4 regions of the Pseudoduganella sp. SL102 genome follow, and region 1 is predicted to be linked to each of the others. Evidence: predicted binding sites of a transcription regulator. Region 1 holds the regulator's gene; each other region holds the start of a gene.
What was found. Region 1 encodes LexA, which represses DNA repair genes until DNA is damaged. Its sites were predicted from a motif close to ACTGTATNNNNATACAGT; they were not measured.
Positions count from the first base shown of each region.

Region 2: OU994_RS24585 (PA0069 family radical SAM protein) is a predicted target of LexA. The motif match lies at 1,274-1,291, and genes of this name have one in related genera.
Region 3: OU994_RS29135 (DNA topoisomerase IV subunit B) is a predicted target of LexA. The motif match lies at 1,090-1,107, and genes of this name have one in related genera.
Region 4: imuA (translesion DNA synthesis-associated protein ImuA) is a predicted target of LexA. The motif match lies at 2,507-2,524, and genes of this name have one in related genera.

Region 1 covers NZ_CP115554.1:6,042,967-6,046,912, reverse strand. The annotation lists gene OU994_RS25580 (cystathionine gamma-synthase family protein) at 1-452, shown strand, start outside; gene lexA (transcriptional repressor LexA) at 743-1,426, opposite strand; gene rpsF (30S ribosomal protein S6) at 1,771-2,157, shown strand; gene priB (primosomal replication protein N) at 2,173-2,463, shown strand; gene rpsR (30S ribosomal protein S18) at 2,494-2,784, shown strand; gene rplI (50S ribosomal protein L9) at 2,818-3,270, shown strand; gene OU994_RS25550 (replicative DNA helicase) at 3,852-3,946, shown strand, end outside.
Region 2 covers NZ_CP115554.1:5,823,470-5,827,415, reverse strand. The annotation lists gene OU994_RS24595 (Hsp70 family protein) at 1-573, opposite strand, end outside; gene OU994_RS24590 (DUF2760 domain-containing protein) at 570-1,157, opposite strand; gene OU994_RS24585 (PA0069 family radical SAM protein) at 1,447-2,571, shown strand; gene OU994_RS24580 (gamma-glutamylcyclotransferase) at 2,618-3,196, opposite strand; gene maiA (maleylacetoacetate isomerase) at 3,319-3,946, shown strand, end outside.
Region 3 covers NZ_CP115554.1:6,875,901-6,879,846, reverse strand. The annotation lists gene OU994_RS29135 (DNA topoisomerase IV subunit B) at 1-948, opposite strand, end outside; gene OU994_RS29130 (potassium-transporting ATPase subunit F) at 1,304-1,402, shown strand; gene kdpA (potassium-transporting ATPase subunit KdpA) at 1,399-3,117, shown strand; gene kdpB (potassium-transporting ATPase subunit KdpB) at 3,127-3,946, shown strand, end outside.
Region 4 covers NZ_CP115554.1:6,164,871-6,168,816, forward strand. The annotation lists gene OU994_RS26100 (hypothetical protein) at 1-178, opposite strand, end outside; gene OU994_RS26105 (DNA polymerase Y family protein) at 374-1,849, opposite strand; gene imuA (translesion DNA synthesis-associated protein ImuA) at 1,779-2,486, opposite strand; gene OU994_RS26115 (PHB depolymerase family esterase) at 2,619-3,692, opposite strand; gene OU994_RS26120 (PRC-barrel domain-containing protein) at 3,848-3,946, shown strand, end outside.

The sequences.
Region 1 (3,946 bases):
CGCTGGGCCCGGAAGCGGCGCACCACATCGCGGTGGGCGCGGAAACGCTGGCGCTGCGCATGGAGCGCACCTGCGCCAACGCCGTGGCCGTGACGAACATGCTCGCGGCCGATCCACGCGTGGCGGCTGTGCACTATCCAGGCTTGCCGTCGCATCCCCAGCACGGCATCGCCACCGACCTGTTCAAGGCCTATGGCTCGCTGTTCAGCTTTGAACTGCGCGAGGGCATCGACTGCTTCGATTACCTGAACCGCCTGAGGATCGCCGTGCCGGCGTCCAACCTGGGCGATACGCGCACGCTGGTGATTCCCGTCGCGCACACGATCTTCTATGAGATGGGCGCCGAGCGCCGCGCGTCGATGGGCATTGCGGAATCGCTGATCCGCGTATCGGTCGGCATCGAGGATACCGCCGACCTGGTCGAGGATTTCCGGCAGGCGCTGGACGCATGATGTGCCGGCGCGACGGCCGCGGCTGGATGCCGCAACCGTCGCGCCAGCCGGAGTCAGGCGCCGCCGTACTTCAGCAGGGTTTTTCGCGTAGTGCCATCAGTTGACCAAGCGTCAGCCTGTCCAAGCGTCAGCCTGTCCAAGCGTCAGTCAGTCCAAGCGGGTGATGGACGAGAAGGGCAGCCGGATAATTGACGCCCGGCCCGCGGGTGGCTTTCGATGCAATGGCCATCAATGCAATGGCCATCAATGCAATGGCCATCAATGCAAACGGCCATCAATGCAAACGGCCATCAATGCCAGGTGCGCAGCAGCCCGACGGCCAGCCCTTCCAGCGCGAACTCGTCTTCCGGCGTCACGGTGATCACCTTGAAGTCGGGATTTTCCGGCAGCAGTTCGATGGTGGAACCGGTGCGGCGATAGCGCTTCACGGTGACTTCGCTGCCGATGCGGGCCACGACGATCTGGCCGTTCTTGGCACTGTCCACCTTCTTCACGGCCAGCAGGTCGCCGTCCATGATGCCGACATCGCGCATCGATTCGCCGCGCACCTTCAGCAGGAAATCCGGTTTCGCCGAAAACAGGGCCGGATCGACGCTGTAGGTTTTTTCCAGGTTTTCCTGCGCCAGGATCGGCGAGCCGGCGGCCACGCGGCCGATCAGCGGCAATTGCATCAGCAATGCCGCCGGCACTTGCGGCAGGGAGTCGAAGCCGGATTGTGATGGTGTCGACGATGACGTGGATGATGCCGGGCGCGCCGCCCGATCGCCCAGCAGGCGGATGCCGCGCGACGTGCCGGCGGTGATTTCGATCGCGCCCTTTCGCGCGAGCGCCTTCAGGTGCTCCTCGGCCGCGTTGGCCGACTTGAACCCCAACTCGGCGGCGATCTCGGCGCGGGTTGGCGGGAAGCCGGTGGACTCGATGGCATCCCTGATCAGGTTGAGAATTTGTTCCTGCCTAGCGGTGAGCTTGATCATGATGCGAATAGCCGTGAAATTAGCTGTGGATATGAACAGTCTGTATTTTTGTACAGTGCTAAAGGGAATGCAAGGGAAAACACCGTTCGAACATGAAATATTTGCGGAATCCGGCCGAAGGGCACGGTGGGCGGCGGAAATAGTCGGGAAAAGGGCGCCCGCTCTGGGGATTCGGCCCTGCCGCGCAGCGCGCCGGAGCGCGCGTTCTCGGCCCTGCGGCAGGGGTGAGGGCCTTCCCGGTGGCTAGCAATCGCTGAAAATTCCTGCTATGCTTGCGGGCTTACCTCTTCCCACACCTGTCTTGACGCCAGGGTGGGCTATCAACAGTCCTTAAGGGAGTTTGCATGCGTCACTACGAAATCGTATTTATCGTCCATCCGGACCAGAGCGAGCAAGTGCCCGCGATGATCGAACGTTACAAAGCCAGCGTGACCTCGCGCGGCGGTAACGTGCACCGCGTGGAAGACTGGGGCCGCCGTCAAATGGCGTACTCCATCCAGAAGCTGGCCAAGGCTCACTACATCTGCATGAACATCGAGTGCGACAACGACACTCTGGTCGAACTGGAAACCGCGTTCAAATTCAATGATGCCGTGCTGCGCCACCTGACCGTCAAGATGAAGAAAGCGGAAACCGCTCCTTCGCCGATGATGAAGTCGGTCCAGCGTGAAGACGCCGCCAAGAGCCACCGCGCTGAAGCCGCGGCCGCTCCTGCAGCAGCTGCAGCCTAAATCCGGGGAGTCTTGCTGAACGAGCTGAGGTTCACCGGCCTGATCGCCGAGCGGGAAGTCATTCGCTACACCCCCGCCGGGCTGCCAATCGTGAATGCAGTATTGCAGCACAGTTCGCAGCAGGTCGAGGCAGGCATTGCCCGCCAGACGGAATTTGAAATCGCCGCGGTCGCCGCGGGAGAGATTTCAGGCCGTTTCAGCGCCGCGCCACTGGGAGGTGCCTACGAATTTTCGGGGTTCCTTGCCAGGAAAAGCCGCAACAGCAAGAGCCTGGTTTTTCACATCATTGATTTTCGTGCCGCCTGAGCGACACAATATTTAATACAGGAGCCTAAAATGGCATTCGGTAAAAAGTTCGACAAAAACAAAGCCAAGCTGAAAGAAAAGCGCAAACAGCAGAACCCGCTGTTCAAGCGTAAGAAGTTCTGCCGCTTCACCGCCGCTGGCGTTGAGCAAGTCGATTACAAAGACGTCGACACCCTGAAAGATTTCATCCAGGAAAACGGCAAGATCATGCCGGCACGCCTGACCGGCACGAAGGCGCACTACCAGCGTCAAGTGGATACCGCGATCAAGCGCGCGCGCTACCTGGCCCTGCTGCCGTACACCGATCTGCACCACGCCTAATCGGCAGCAGTACAGATAGAACTGGAGAACATTATGCAAATCATTCTGCTGGAAAAAGTTATCAACGTCGGCAACCTGGGCGACGTGGTGAAGGTCAAGGACGGCTACGCACGTAACTTCCTGATCCCGCAAAAACTGGCACGCCGCGCCACCACGGCCGCAGTGGCCGAGTTTGAAACCAAGCGCGCCGAACTGGAAAAAGCCGCCGCTGAAAAGCTGGCTGCCGCACAAGGCCAGGGCGAGAAGCTGAACGGCATGACCGTGACCGTGGCACAAAAAGCCGGTGTCGATGGCCGCCTGTTCGGCTCCGTCACCAACTTCGACATCGCCGAAGCGCTGACCAAGGCCGGTTTCCCGGTCGAGAAAGCCGCCGTGCGCCTGCCGAACGGCCCGCTGAAGACTACCGGCGAGCACCCGGTGTCGGTGTCGCTGCACACGGACGTGGTGGTCGACGTGACCGTCGCCGTCGTGGGCGAAGCTGCCTGATTACCGGGATCTTTTCCTCGGTAAGACAGTCGTGCATGTAAAAAAGCCGGGTTCGCCCGGCTTTTTTATTGCCGGCCCGCTTATCGGCTCAGTTATCGGCTCAGTTATCGGCTCGCTTATCGGCTCGCTTGTCGGCTCAGTTGCAGGCACAGAAGCCGTGACGCGGTGACAGGCGAAACGATGCGCCGCGCCGCACCAGGACGGGCAGCGATACCGCGCATGCAGATCCGCGAACCGTGACCGCTGGCCGTTTCCACGAACCGTTTCCGCGAGCCGTTTCCACGCAGCCCCGGAACCCTTCGCGCAAGCCTGTGCCGTTTCCACCAGGATTCGCGCTGTTTCCACCAGGATTCGCGCTGTTTCCACCATCACTCGCGCTGTTTCCACCATCGTCCGTGCCGTTATCGCCACCGTCCGCGCTGCCGCATGAAGGGCGACAGGCCCGCCATTTGGCTGCTATAACAGACAGGTAGAGCGACGATGCACGGCCGCTGCAAGGCTGTCGCGAAAGCTGCCCGCAGGGCAGCGATCTTGCCAACCATTATGAACTTTGGCCTGCTTATGCAGGTATAATGCGCGCCATGAATGCCCCATCCGACCCGCAAGTCGATTCCCTCCGTATCCCGCCACATTCCATCGAAGCCGAACAATCGGTGATCGGCGGTTTGCTGCGCGA
Region 2 (3,946 bases), 220 kb from region 1:
GGTCAGTTCGCGGGCGGCCGGGTCGAACGAGGCGGGGATCGTCACCGTCACGGCCTGTTCGCCGAACGGTGCTTCGGGATGCGCGGCATTCCACGCCTGGCGCAGGTGGGCCAGGTAGCGGGTGGACGCCGTCAGCGGCGAGACGCGCGTCACTTCTTCCGGCGCGTCGTTCGGCAGGATGGCGGCGCGGCGGTCCACGCCGGGGTGGCACAGCCAGCTCTTCGCGCTGGACACCAGGCGGATCGGCGTGGTGGCGCCGCGGCTGCGCGCCATTTCGCCGGCCACCGAGGTTTCCCCTTCGGCGCTCCACGGAAGCGCGAGCTCGCCGGGCGGCAGTTCATCGGGGTGCGGCAGGTACAGGAACGAGGGCAGCAGCGGCAGGTCCTCGACCGTGCCGGGCGCCGTCAGCTGGGGCACGCCCAGCACCGACTGCCGGGTCTTCTCGCCATCGCTGCCGGCCAGGTCGACGTACGACAGCGCGCTGTGCGTGGTGCCCAGGTCGATACCGATCGCATAACGGGGCGTGTTGCTTGGTGGCGTGTTGCTTGGCGGCGTAATGTTTTCGTCGCTCACAGTTCCACCTCCGCCGGTGCCAGGATTTTCGCGTCATGCGCTTCGGCCAGTTTCGGCAGGCGCACGGCCGTGGCGCGCCAGCCGCGGTGGCTCAGCGTGCCCTTGAAGGGCGGCTTGCCGACGACGTTGCCGGTCAGGCGCACGGCGGCGGCATCGAAGCCTTCTTCCAGCGTCACGCGGCTGCCTTCGGCTTCGGCGCGCGCCGGTTCGATCGTGAAGTGTTCCTTGAGTACCTTGCTGCAGCCTTCGTGGACCACGCGGGCCGCCGCGCCGATATCGGCATCCGAATAGCCGGCCAGGTTTTCCTGCGTGAAGTCGATCAGGCGTGCCTCGCGCTGCAGCAGCGACAGCAGTTGCAGCGCGGCATCCGGAGTCGCTTCGCGCAGCGGCGGCGCTACCGGCGCGGGGGCTGGCGCGGGTCCCGGGGCTGGCGCAGGTGCAGGCGCCGGTGCAGGAGGGGCAGCCACCGGGCCGATCTGGTCATTCTGGTAACGGCCGGCGAATTCGGCGTCGCCCAGCGTCTTGAAGAAAGCGCTGAAGGCAAGCGGGATCCTGGCCAGGAAGGACGGATTTTTGGTAGTCATATTGCTCGTGTGTGGTGGGTCCGGGTTGGCTCCGGACGGGCAATTGCGAATCATACCAGTTGGCGAACTGCCAAGTGCGTGCGGCGGTTGCATGCCCTTGAAGAACGGCCTAGAATACTGTATATACATACAGTCATAGTGAGACGCTGGAGCGATCATGCACCGAGACAACTTCACCACGAACCACCTCAACAACGCAGGCAACGATTTCGCTGGCAATGATTTCACAGGCAACGATTTCGCTGGCAGCGACTTTGCCCGCAACGTCGATCCACAAGCCGAGCAGGTCATGCTGATGCCCCGTTCGCTGCGCGCGCTGAAGGGCCGCGGCGCCGTGGCCAACGTGCAGGGGCGCTACGAAGTGGATGTGCGCGAAACCTTCGACGACGGCTGGCTGCGCGAGGAAGAAGAGCCCCGCGTCTGGCGCACCCAGGTCACCGACGAAACGGCGAAGTCGATCCTGTCGCGCAACCAGTCGCCGGACATCCCGTTCGGTGTCTCGCTGAACCCGTACCGCGGTTGCGAGCACGGCTGTATCTATTGCTTTGCGCGCCCATCGCACAGCTACCTGGGCCTGTCTCCCGGGCTCGATTTCGAAAGCAAGCTGTATGCAAAGGTCAACGCGGCCGATCTGCTGCGCAGCGAGCTGTCGAAGCCCGGCTATGCGGTGGAGCCGATCGCCCTGGGCGTGAATACCGATGCGTACCAGCCCATCGAGCGCGAGCTGAAACTCACGCGGCGCGTGCTCGAGGTGTTGCAGGAATGCCGCCATCCCGTCGGGCTGATCACGAAATCGGCCCTGATCGAGCGCGATATCGATATCCTCGCACCGATGGCGGAAAAGCGCCTGGCCGCCGCGTCGATCACGCTGACCACGCTGGACCCGAAGATCGCGCGCACGCTGGAACCGCGCGCCGCGGCGCCGGAGCGCCGGCTGCGGGCCATCCGCACGCTGACCGAAGCGGGCATACCGGTCGGCGTGTCGGTGGCGCCGATCATCCCGTTCGTGACGGAACCGGAAATCGAAAAAGTGATCGAGGCCGCCTTCGATGCCGGCGCCATCCAGGCCAGCTACGTGGTGCTGCGGCTGCCATGGGAAGTCAACCCGCTGTTCCAGCAATGGCTGGAAGCGCATTTCCCGGACCGTGCCCAGCGCGTGATGAACCGCGTGCGTGAAATCCACGGCGGCAAGGATTACGATGCCTCGTTCGCCACGCGGATGGGCGGCCAGGGCCTGTGGGCGGACCTGATCCGGCAACGGGTGGAAAAAGCCATCCAGCGCTGCGGCATGGCCGGGCGGGGCAGCCGGTTCAGGCAGCTCGATTGCACGCAATTCAGGCGCCCGCTGGTGGTGCCGCCGGTGGGGGCGAAGGCGAAGCGGGCGGAGGCGGTGGGGCAGATGAGCCTGTTCTGAGCCGGTTGCCGCGGTCGCGGCGCCGTATCGGTCCGTTATCGGTCCGTTATTTGGTCTGTTGTTTGGCCAGCGTGGCCAGGTGCCGCTCGATCGCGAACACATGCTCGTCCACGTGCCCCATCTCCCGGAGCGCGTGCGCCAGGTGCACCAGGTATTCCACGTTCGGTCCGCTGGGCCCACGCGCGCCGGCGATCTGCCGCGCGATCGCCAGTTCCGGCGCCTCGCCCAGGTAAGCGGCATTGTCGTGCCGGGCAATGTAGACCAGGCCTTCCTCGCTGCCGCCGCCGTCGAAGCGGATATCGATCGGCAGCCGCAGGTAGCCGTTCTTTTCCCGGTGGTCGAGGTGCGCGAATTCTTCCGGCGTCACCAGGTAAGCCATGCCGTAGCAGAGCGCGCCTTCCTGTGGCACCAGCGTGACGACACGGCCGGGTGCTTCCAGCGTGCCGCGGTGGTCGTGCGACCCTTGCCAGAAACGGCGCACCCAGCCGGCGATGCAGGCCGGGCGGCGTTCGAGGTAGGGAAAATCGGCTTTCCAGATCAGCGAACCGTAGCCGAACAGCCACACGCTATGGTGGCCGTCGAACCGGTCCATCGCGCGGTTGATCTCGATGGTGTTGTGCGACATGGAGGCAGTGTGGAAACGTGGACCGGGCAATTATAGGCGGCCGGTCCGCCCGGCGTGCCGGCCATGGCCGGTTGCCCGCGGGAGCGGCTAATATGTCGGCTGAATAATACGGAGACCCCACCATGAAGCTGTACACCTACTTCCGCAGCTCCGCCGCCTACCGCGTGCGCATCGCGCTGAACCTGAAGGGCGTCGCCTACGATGCGGTACCGGTCCACCTGCTGAAGGACGGCGGCGAGCAGCATGGCGCCGCCTACCGGGCCGTGAATCCCAGCGAGCTGATCCCTGCGCTGGAAACGGACGGCGCCACGCTGGCGCAATCCCTGGCGATCATCGAATACCTGGAAGAAGTGCATCCGGTCATGCCGCTGCTGCCGCAAGATGCGCTGGGGCGTGCCCGCGTGCGCGCGCTGGCGCAGACGATTGCCAGCGATACGCACCCGCTGACCAACCTGCGCGTGCTGCGCCACCTGAAAGGCACGCTGGGCCTGTCGGAAGACGACAAGAACGCCTGGTACCGCCACTGGCTGGGCGAGGGCATGCGCGTGCTGGAAGCGCAACTGGCGAACAGCCCCGCCACGGGCCGCTTCTGCCACGGCGACATGCCGACGATCGCCGACTGCTGCCTGGTGCCGCAGGTCTTCAACGCCAGGCGCGTCGGCGTCGACCTGGCGCCGTTCCCGACGATCGCCGCGATCGACGCGGCGTGCGCCGGCATCCCCGCCTTCCAGGCAGCGCACCCGTCTCAGC
Region 3 (3,946 bases), 830 kb from region 1:
GAAGTTCTTCATCGCGCCGAACAAGCCTTCGCGCAAGCCGGATTCATGCGTGCCGCCATTCGGCGTGGGAATCAGGTTCACGTAGGATTCGCGCATGATGGCGCCTTCCTCCGTCCATGCCACCACCCACGAGGCGCCTTCGCCTTCCGCGAAGCCTTCCGCGTCCGGGCCGGCGAACTGCTCGCCCTCGAACAGGGGCACCCAGGTTTCGCCGTTGCCGGTCTGGGCCAGCGCTTCCATCAGGTAGCCGCGCAAGCCGTCGTTGTATTGCCACGTCTGCACGTCGCCCGTCTTGGCATTCTTCAGCGTGACGGTCACGCCCGGCAGCAGCACCGCCTTCGAGCGCAGCAGGCGCTGCAGCTCGACCTGGGAAATCAGCGGCGAGTCGAAATACTTCGGATCGGGCCAGGCGGTGACGCGGGTGCCGGACTTCTTGCCATCCTTGGGCGCCGGGCCGGAGGCCAGCGGCTGCACCAGGTCGCCGTTCTCGAACACGATGGTGTGGTAGCCGTTGCCCTTGTCGTCCTTGCGCCAGACATTGATTTCCAGGCGCTTCGACAGCGCGTTGGTGACGGACACGCCGACGCCGTGCAGGCCGCCGGAAAACGCGTACGCGCCGCCCGAGCCCTTGTCGAACTTGCCGCCGGCGTGCAGCCGGGTGAACACGATTTCCACGGTGGGCACGTTTTCTTCCGGGTGCAGGCCGACCGGGATGCCGCGGCCGTCGTCCTCGACGGTGATGCTGCCATCGCCGTTCTGCGTGACGACGATGTTCCGGCAATGGCCGCCCAGCGCCTCATCGGATGCGTTGTCGATCACCTCCTGGATGATGTGCAGCGGATTTTCCGTCCGGGTATACATGCCGGGACGCTGCTTGACGGGTTCGAGGCCCTTCAGGACGCGGATCGATGATTCGCTGTAGTCGGAAACTGGTTTTTTGGTGGCCATACTTGCAAATTGCGTAATTGAAGCTGAAACGGATGGTGGACGCGGTAGCGGATAGTCCGGCATTCTAGCCGAGGCGCCGGGCCGGAAAGCAAGCGCTCTCGCATCGACACGGTGCCGCCGGGTGGGACACATTATACAAATGCTGTATGAATATACAGTAAAAAGGCGTTTTTATACCTTGTTTACACGGGGGCGGCAAGTCTTTACCCCGTTTTTAGACCCCCGTCGATAACCTGCCTTCCATGACAACAGCTGGAAGGAAAGCGATGGATAGCGTGTTTTTGGCACTGATCGGCGCGTTTGCCGCGCTGGCATGGGGCATGGCGGCGGGGTGCGCCCGCCTGGGGAGCCGGCCGTGAACCCTACCGAAGTCGTGTACGTGGCCGGCGCCGCCACTGCCGCCGCCCTGTTCGTCTACCTGCTGGTGGCGCTCCTGAAGGCGGAGGCGCTGTGACGACCCCATCGCTGATCCTGCTGGGCGCCTTCCTGCTCGTGCTGCTGGCGCTGGCCTGGCCGCTGGGCGCCTTCCTGGCCCGGGTGGGCGAGGGCGATGGCCCGATCCGGGGCCTGGGCTGGCTGCACCGGTTCGAAGGAGCGCTGTATCGCGCCGCCGGCGTGCCGGCCGACCGGACCATGGGCTGGCAAGCCTATGCCACCGCGCTGATCGTCTTCAACGCGCTGGGCACGCTGTTCGTGTATGCCGTGCAGCGCCTGCAGGGGTGGCTGCCCCTGAATCCGCAGTCGCTGCCCGGCGTGAGCCCGGATTCGTCGTTCAACACGGCCGTCAGCTTCGTCGCCAACACCAACTGGCAGGGCTACGCGGGGGAGCAGACCATGAGCTACCTGACCCAGATGGTGGCGCTGGCCGGCCAGAATTTCTTCTCGGCCGCCACCGGCATCGCCGTGGTGTTCGCGCTGATCCGGGCATTCGCGGCCCGCGCCACGGGTTCCATCGGCAATTTCTGGGTCGACGCGACCCGCGCCACGCTGTACGTGCTGCTGCCGCTGTCGCTGCTGCTGGCCGTGCTGCTGATGAGCCAGGGCGTGATCCAGAACTTCGACGCCTACCGCGCCGTCGCCACGCTGGAAGGCGGTGTGCAGACGCTGGCGATGGGCCCGGTCGCCTCGCAGGAAGCGATCAAGCTGCTGGGCACCAACGGCGGCGGCTTCTTCAACGCCAATTCCGCGCACCCGTTCGAGAACCCGACGGCGCTGAGCAATTTCATCGAGCTGCTCGCGATCTTCCTGATTCCCGCCGCGCTGTGCTTTGCGTTCGGCCGCATGGTGGGCGATATCCGCCAGGGCTGGGCCGTGCTGGCGGCGATGACGGTGGTGTTCGTGCTGATGACGCTCGCGGTGTTCGCCGCCGAGCAGGCCGCGCACCCCGCGCTGCAGGCACTTGGCGTGGACCAGGCGGCCGGCGCGCTGCAGTCGGGCGGCAATATGGAAGGCAAGGAAACCCGCTTCGGGGTGAAGGGATCGGCGCTGTTCGTGGCCGTGACCACGGCCGCCTCCTGCGGCGCCGTGAACGCGATGCACGATTCGCTGATGCCGCTGGGCGGCGCCGTGCCGTTGCTGCTGATGCAGTTCGGCGAAGTGATCTTCGGCGGCGTCGGCTCCGGGCTGTACGGCATGCTGGTGTTCGCGATCCTGGCGGTGTTCATCGCCGGCCTGATGATCGGCCGCACGCCGGAATACCTGGGCAAGAAGATCGGCCCCTACGAGATGAAGATGACGTCGATCGCCATTCTCGTCACGCCGCTGCTGGTGTTGTCCGGTACCGCCGTCGCGGTGGTGGCGGAGGCCGGCACGGCGGGCATCGCCAATCCCGGCGCGCACGGTTTCTCCGAGATCCTGTATGCCTTCAGTTCCGCCGCCAACAACAACGGCAGCGCGTTTGCCGGCTTGTCCGCCAATACGCCGTTCTTCAACACGATGCTGGCGATCGCCATGTGGTTCGGCCGCTTCGGCGTGATCGTGCCGGTGCTGGCGATCGCCGGTTCGCTGGCCGGCAAGGCGCGGCTGCCCGTCACGGCCGGCACGATGCCGACCCATGGCGCGCTGTTCGTGACACTGCTGATCGGCGTCGTGCTGCTGGTGGGTGTGCTGAACTACGTGCCCGCGCTGGCGCTCGGCCCGGTCGTCGAGCACCTGCAACTTTTCCACTAAGAGGTTTTCATGGATAGCACCCTGTTCGACCGCCGGCTGTCGGGAGCCGCCGCGCTGGATGCGCTGCGCAAGCTGCACCCGCGCGTGCAGCTCCGCAGCCCGGTCATGTTCGTCGTCTACGTGGGCAGCATCGCCACCACGCTGCTGGCCGCGCAGGCCGCCACCGGCAGCGGCGAAGCCAGCCCCGGATTCATCGCCGCCATCGCGGTGTGGCTGTGGTTCACCGTATTGTTCGCCAACTTCGCCGAGGCACTGGCCGAGGGCCGCAGCAAGGCGCAGGCGGCATCGCTGCGTGCGCTGAAACAGCAGGTCACGGCGAAGAAACTGGCCACTCCGGCATACGGCACCAGCTGGCTGCCGGTACCGGCCAGCGACCTGCGCAAGGGCATGACGGTACTGGTCGAGGCGGGCGACGTCGTGCCCGCCGATGGCGAGGTGATCGAAGGCGTCGCATCCGTCGATGAAAGCGCGATCACCGGCGAATCGGCGCCGGTGATCCGCGAATCGGGCGGCGATTTTTCCTCGGTGACGGGCGGCACCCGGGTCCTGTCGGACTGGCTGGTGGTGCGCGTCGCCGTCAATCCCGGCGAGGCGTTCATCGACCGCATGATCTCGATGGTGGAGGGCGCCAAACGTCAGAAGACGCCGAACGAGATCGCACTGACCATCCTGCTGGTCGCGCTGACCATCGTGTTCCTGGTGGTGACCGTGACCCTGCTGCCGTTCTCGCTGTTCGCCGTGCAGGCTTCCGGCAGCGGCGCGCCAGTGTCGGTGACGGTGCTGATCGCCCTGCTCGTGTGCCTGATCCCCACCACGATCGGCGGCCTGC
Region 4 (3,946 bases), 120 kb from region 1:
AACGCACGCTTCGGAAGCATGAGTTCCCTGCGCTCGCCAGGATGTTCACCTGGGTTATCCGCGCATCGTCGCCCGTTATGGAAACGCAGGCGGTCACGCTCCAGTCGTAGCCTTCACCACGGGCAATAAGGAGATGGTCATGCTCACCGTGCTGCGAGGTGACGAAATCTGCTTTCATGGGTAATTTTTCAGGCTTTATGCATGCGCCTTAGACTGACGCTCCGGCGGAATCGACCTGCGCGGTGAGAATAGCAGACGGATCGCCCTGAAAATCCGCGGATTGTCACGCAGGCCGCGCTCATCGCCAAATACCCCCGGCGAGAACAGGCGAGCGACAGCCTCACGTCACATCGACAGGGTCATGAAGCCCGCATCACCCGAACAACCCATGCAGATACCACCGCGGTTCGGCCTCCTCGTCCGCCCCCGGCAGCCGTTCGCGATACACCCAATAATGCGCGTTGTCCTCACCCTGGGCAATGAAGTAATCGCGCGTCTGCGTGTCGCTCCACCAGCCCGCCTCGATGCGTTCGGCGGCCGACACCATGCGCAGCGGCGAGCAGTAGAAAGGCCGGTGGTCGCGCACCAGCAGCGCGATCGGCTTCGGCAGCAGCCACGTGGGGCGCGGCAGGCCGCCGGGCGGCAGGCAGGCGGCCACGTCTTGCGGGCGGATCTTTTGCTGCACGGGCACCCACGCATTCGCGTGCTCGGGACGGTAATCGGCTTTCGGCGCCGCCTGCAGCACGTTGTCCGCTCCCAGCCGCGCCACCAGCACCTCGAACAGGCGCTGCCGGTCTTCGCTGCTGCCGCCCGGTTCGGGGAACAGCGAATCCGACAGCGGCGCCATCGGCTTGACATGCGGCGCTTCCAGCACCAGCCCGATCACGGGCGCTTCGAGTTCCAGCTTGGCGAGCCGTTCCTTCAGCAGGCGCACCAGGTGGTCGTCACGCCAGACCGCTTCGGCCAGCACAATCTCCACGGGCGTGGGCGGCCGCGCCACCTTGCCCCGCTCGTGCTCCAGCAGCAGCGTGATGCGCTCGACGGCCAGCTGGCGGGCGTTCAGCCAGCCCGTCATCTGCTGCAGCAGGCGGCAGGCGCCGGCCAGCAGCAGATCGGTGTTCTCGATCCGGCCAAACAGCTCCAGCTTGGCATGGAAGGTGGTGGGCGCCTCGATCCAGTGGAACATCTCGGCCGCGTGGCCCAGCGCCGCATCGAGCACGTCGAGCAGCGCACGCCCGCAGCGCCGCTGCAGGCCTGGCCGCGGCAGGCGCGCCACGTCGCCCACCGACAGGCAGCCGATACCTTCCAGCCATGTCATGTAGGGCCGCGCCGGCGGCAGCAGGCTGGCCGGCAGCCGGTGCAGCCGCGCCGTCATTTTCTCCAGCCGGATCGCCCGGCCACCGCCGCCGCGCGCCAGCAGCCAGGCGCCGCGCGCCGTGGGCGCCACGCCCAGCACGGCGGTAAAACCCAGCTTGCGCAGGCTGGCGCGCACCAAGGCGCACAGGCGGCGGATGCCGCCGAACAGGCGCAGGCTGGCGCCCACGTCCATCAGCAGCGTGGCTTCCTCGGCTTCGGCCACCTGCGGCGTGAACTGCAGCATCGCCATCGCCACCGCGTGCAGTGCTTCGCTTTCCCGCTCCGGCGCGCGTTCGTGCAACTGCGCTTCCGGCGCCATCATCAGCGCGCCGCCGCGGCGCATGCCCGGCACGATCCCGGCGCGGCGCGCATCGCCCGACACGGCCAGCACCGCGTCGTGGTCCAGCACCGCGGTGAGCGCGTCAGCCGACCAGCTCGGGCAAAATACTTCGAGCGGGAGCCGGGGCAGGTGCAGGCCGATCCAGAGGCGCATGTCGTTGCAGTAAAGAAGGGGTCAAGGGCAGGAACAATGGCGCATCGCGTTGCGGCCCCCGGCGTTTTACAAAATCGATCTGCAGCCCCCCGGCGGCGGGCCGCAATGCCAGCCGCAACGGCGCCGGCGACGCATCCTGCGCGGCCGCCAGCGGCCGCATCAGGCAGAACAGCGTTTCGCCGCTTTGCGCCGCCAGGTGCAGCCGGCGCAGCGCTTCGCTGCGCACGTGCTGCTGCCACAGCAGCAATGCGCCGCAGCAGCCGCTGCGCAGGATCTGTTCGGCGGCCCACAGCGCATCGGCGCTCTTGCCCGTGTTGCGGATCCACACCAGCTGGGTGGGGGAAATGCCCAGCGCATCGAGCGCCAGCGCCTGCGGGGCATACGGCGGCTGCACCAGCACGATGGGCCGTTTCAAGGCCCCCAGTGCCGGTTGCAGCAGGCGCATTTCGCCGATCCCCGGCTGCTGCAGCAGCAATTCCACCAGCGTTCCCGTCGGCCAGCCGCCGCCCGGCAACTGGGCCGACAGGACCGGGTGTCCGGTGTCGACGCAGCGATCGTGCGATTGCGCCAGTTGCGATGCAAGCCAGAGTGAGGGATGCAAGGCTTCCGGCGCCGCGAGCGGAGCAAGTTGGGCCATGGGTGATGATTCAAAGAAATACTGTATGCCTATACAGTACTATCGATGGGCCGTTTTGACAATGACATTCTGGCAATCGTGTGGCGCCAGCCCGGCTCGAGGGAGCGCCAAGGCACTATGCGACGATGGCTGTTACCGCCGGTGCTTGCCGAAAAACTCCAGCATCATCCGGCTGGCATCCGGCCCTTTGCCGTGGAAGGCGATCATCGTGTCGCCGCCGCTCCACGCATGGTCCAGCGTATCGACCCGCACCACCCGCAGCACCACCTTGCTGCCGACCTGGTAATCGCGGATCTCATGCCCGCTGCGGGTGCCGCGCCGCGTGACCTTGACCGGTGTATCGGCCGGCACGCCGTTCAACAGCAAACTCTGTCGCACGAGCTGCTGCTGGTTCACCGCATGCACCACGGTATCGGCATCGCCCTGGAACAGGATGGCGGGCATCAGCGGGAAATTGGCACGCCGCGCCAGCACTTCACGGATGGCCGGCTCGGTCCGCAAGCCACCGCCATGGCGCATCACGCCCAGCGCGCCGACGGTACCGTGGCCGGCGCCGAACACGGGCCCGGAATGCAGGCCGACCGCCGCGAACAGGTCGGGGAAATTGAGCGCCAGGATATTGGCCAGGCCGGCACCGGCCGAGATGCCGCACACGTAGATGCGGCGCCGGTCGATCGGATACTGCGCCAGCACCTTGCCGAGGATGGCCGCCACCGGCTGCACGTCGCCGCCGCCCTGCTGCGTGGCGCGGTCGAACCAGCGCCAGCAGCGCTGCGCATGCACGGTGACGGATTGCTGCGGATAGAGCACCGCATAGCCCTTCTTTTCCGCCACCGTGTTCATCCGCGTGCCCTGCGCGAACTGGGTGGCGGTCAGCTGGCAGCCATGCAGCATCAGCACCAGCGGCCAGCCATGGTTCCTGCCTTCCTGTGGCACTTCGCCCTGCGGCAGGTACAGCCAGTACTGCATCTGCTGGGCCCCCGCCAGGTGATGGCCGGCCAGCCAGCGCCCGGGCGCCACCGGCGTGGCCGGCGGCGTGCGCGCGCGGGGCCCCGCCACCGCGGCCTTCTTCGCGGGCCGCTTGCGCACGCTGCTCTTCGGCAACGCCAGCATGGACCCGACCATCTTCACCGCCGCCTTTTGCTGGGCGGTTCCCGCCTTCATCAACGAGCGCACCAGGCGCGCGCCGGCATTTCGCTTGACCATGATTCCTCCGTTCTGTCGGGCCTCCCTGCAACGGAGCCCGGCCACACTATTGAATTCCGGTAAGGACGCGAAAAATCCGCTTGCGCTATTCTGGCATGCGCACCGCCGGGCCACGCGCGGCGGCCTTTCCACAAACTGCATCACAGGAGACCAACATGAGCTATCTCGACCGAGACCCGTTTGGCATTTACCGTGACCGCGACAACGATGGCCCCGGCCCGCACCTGATGGGTGCCGACACGCTGATGGGCGAA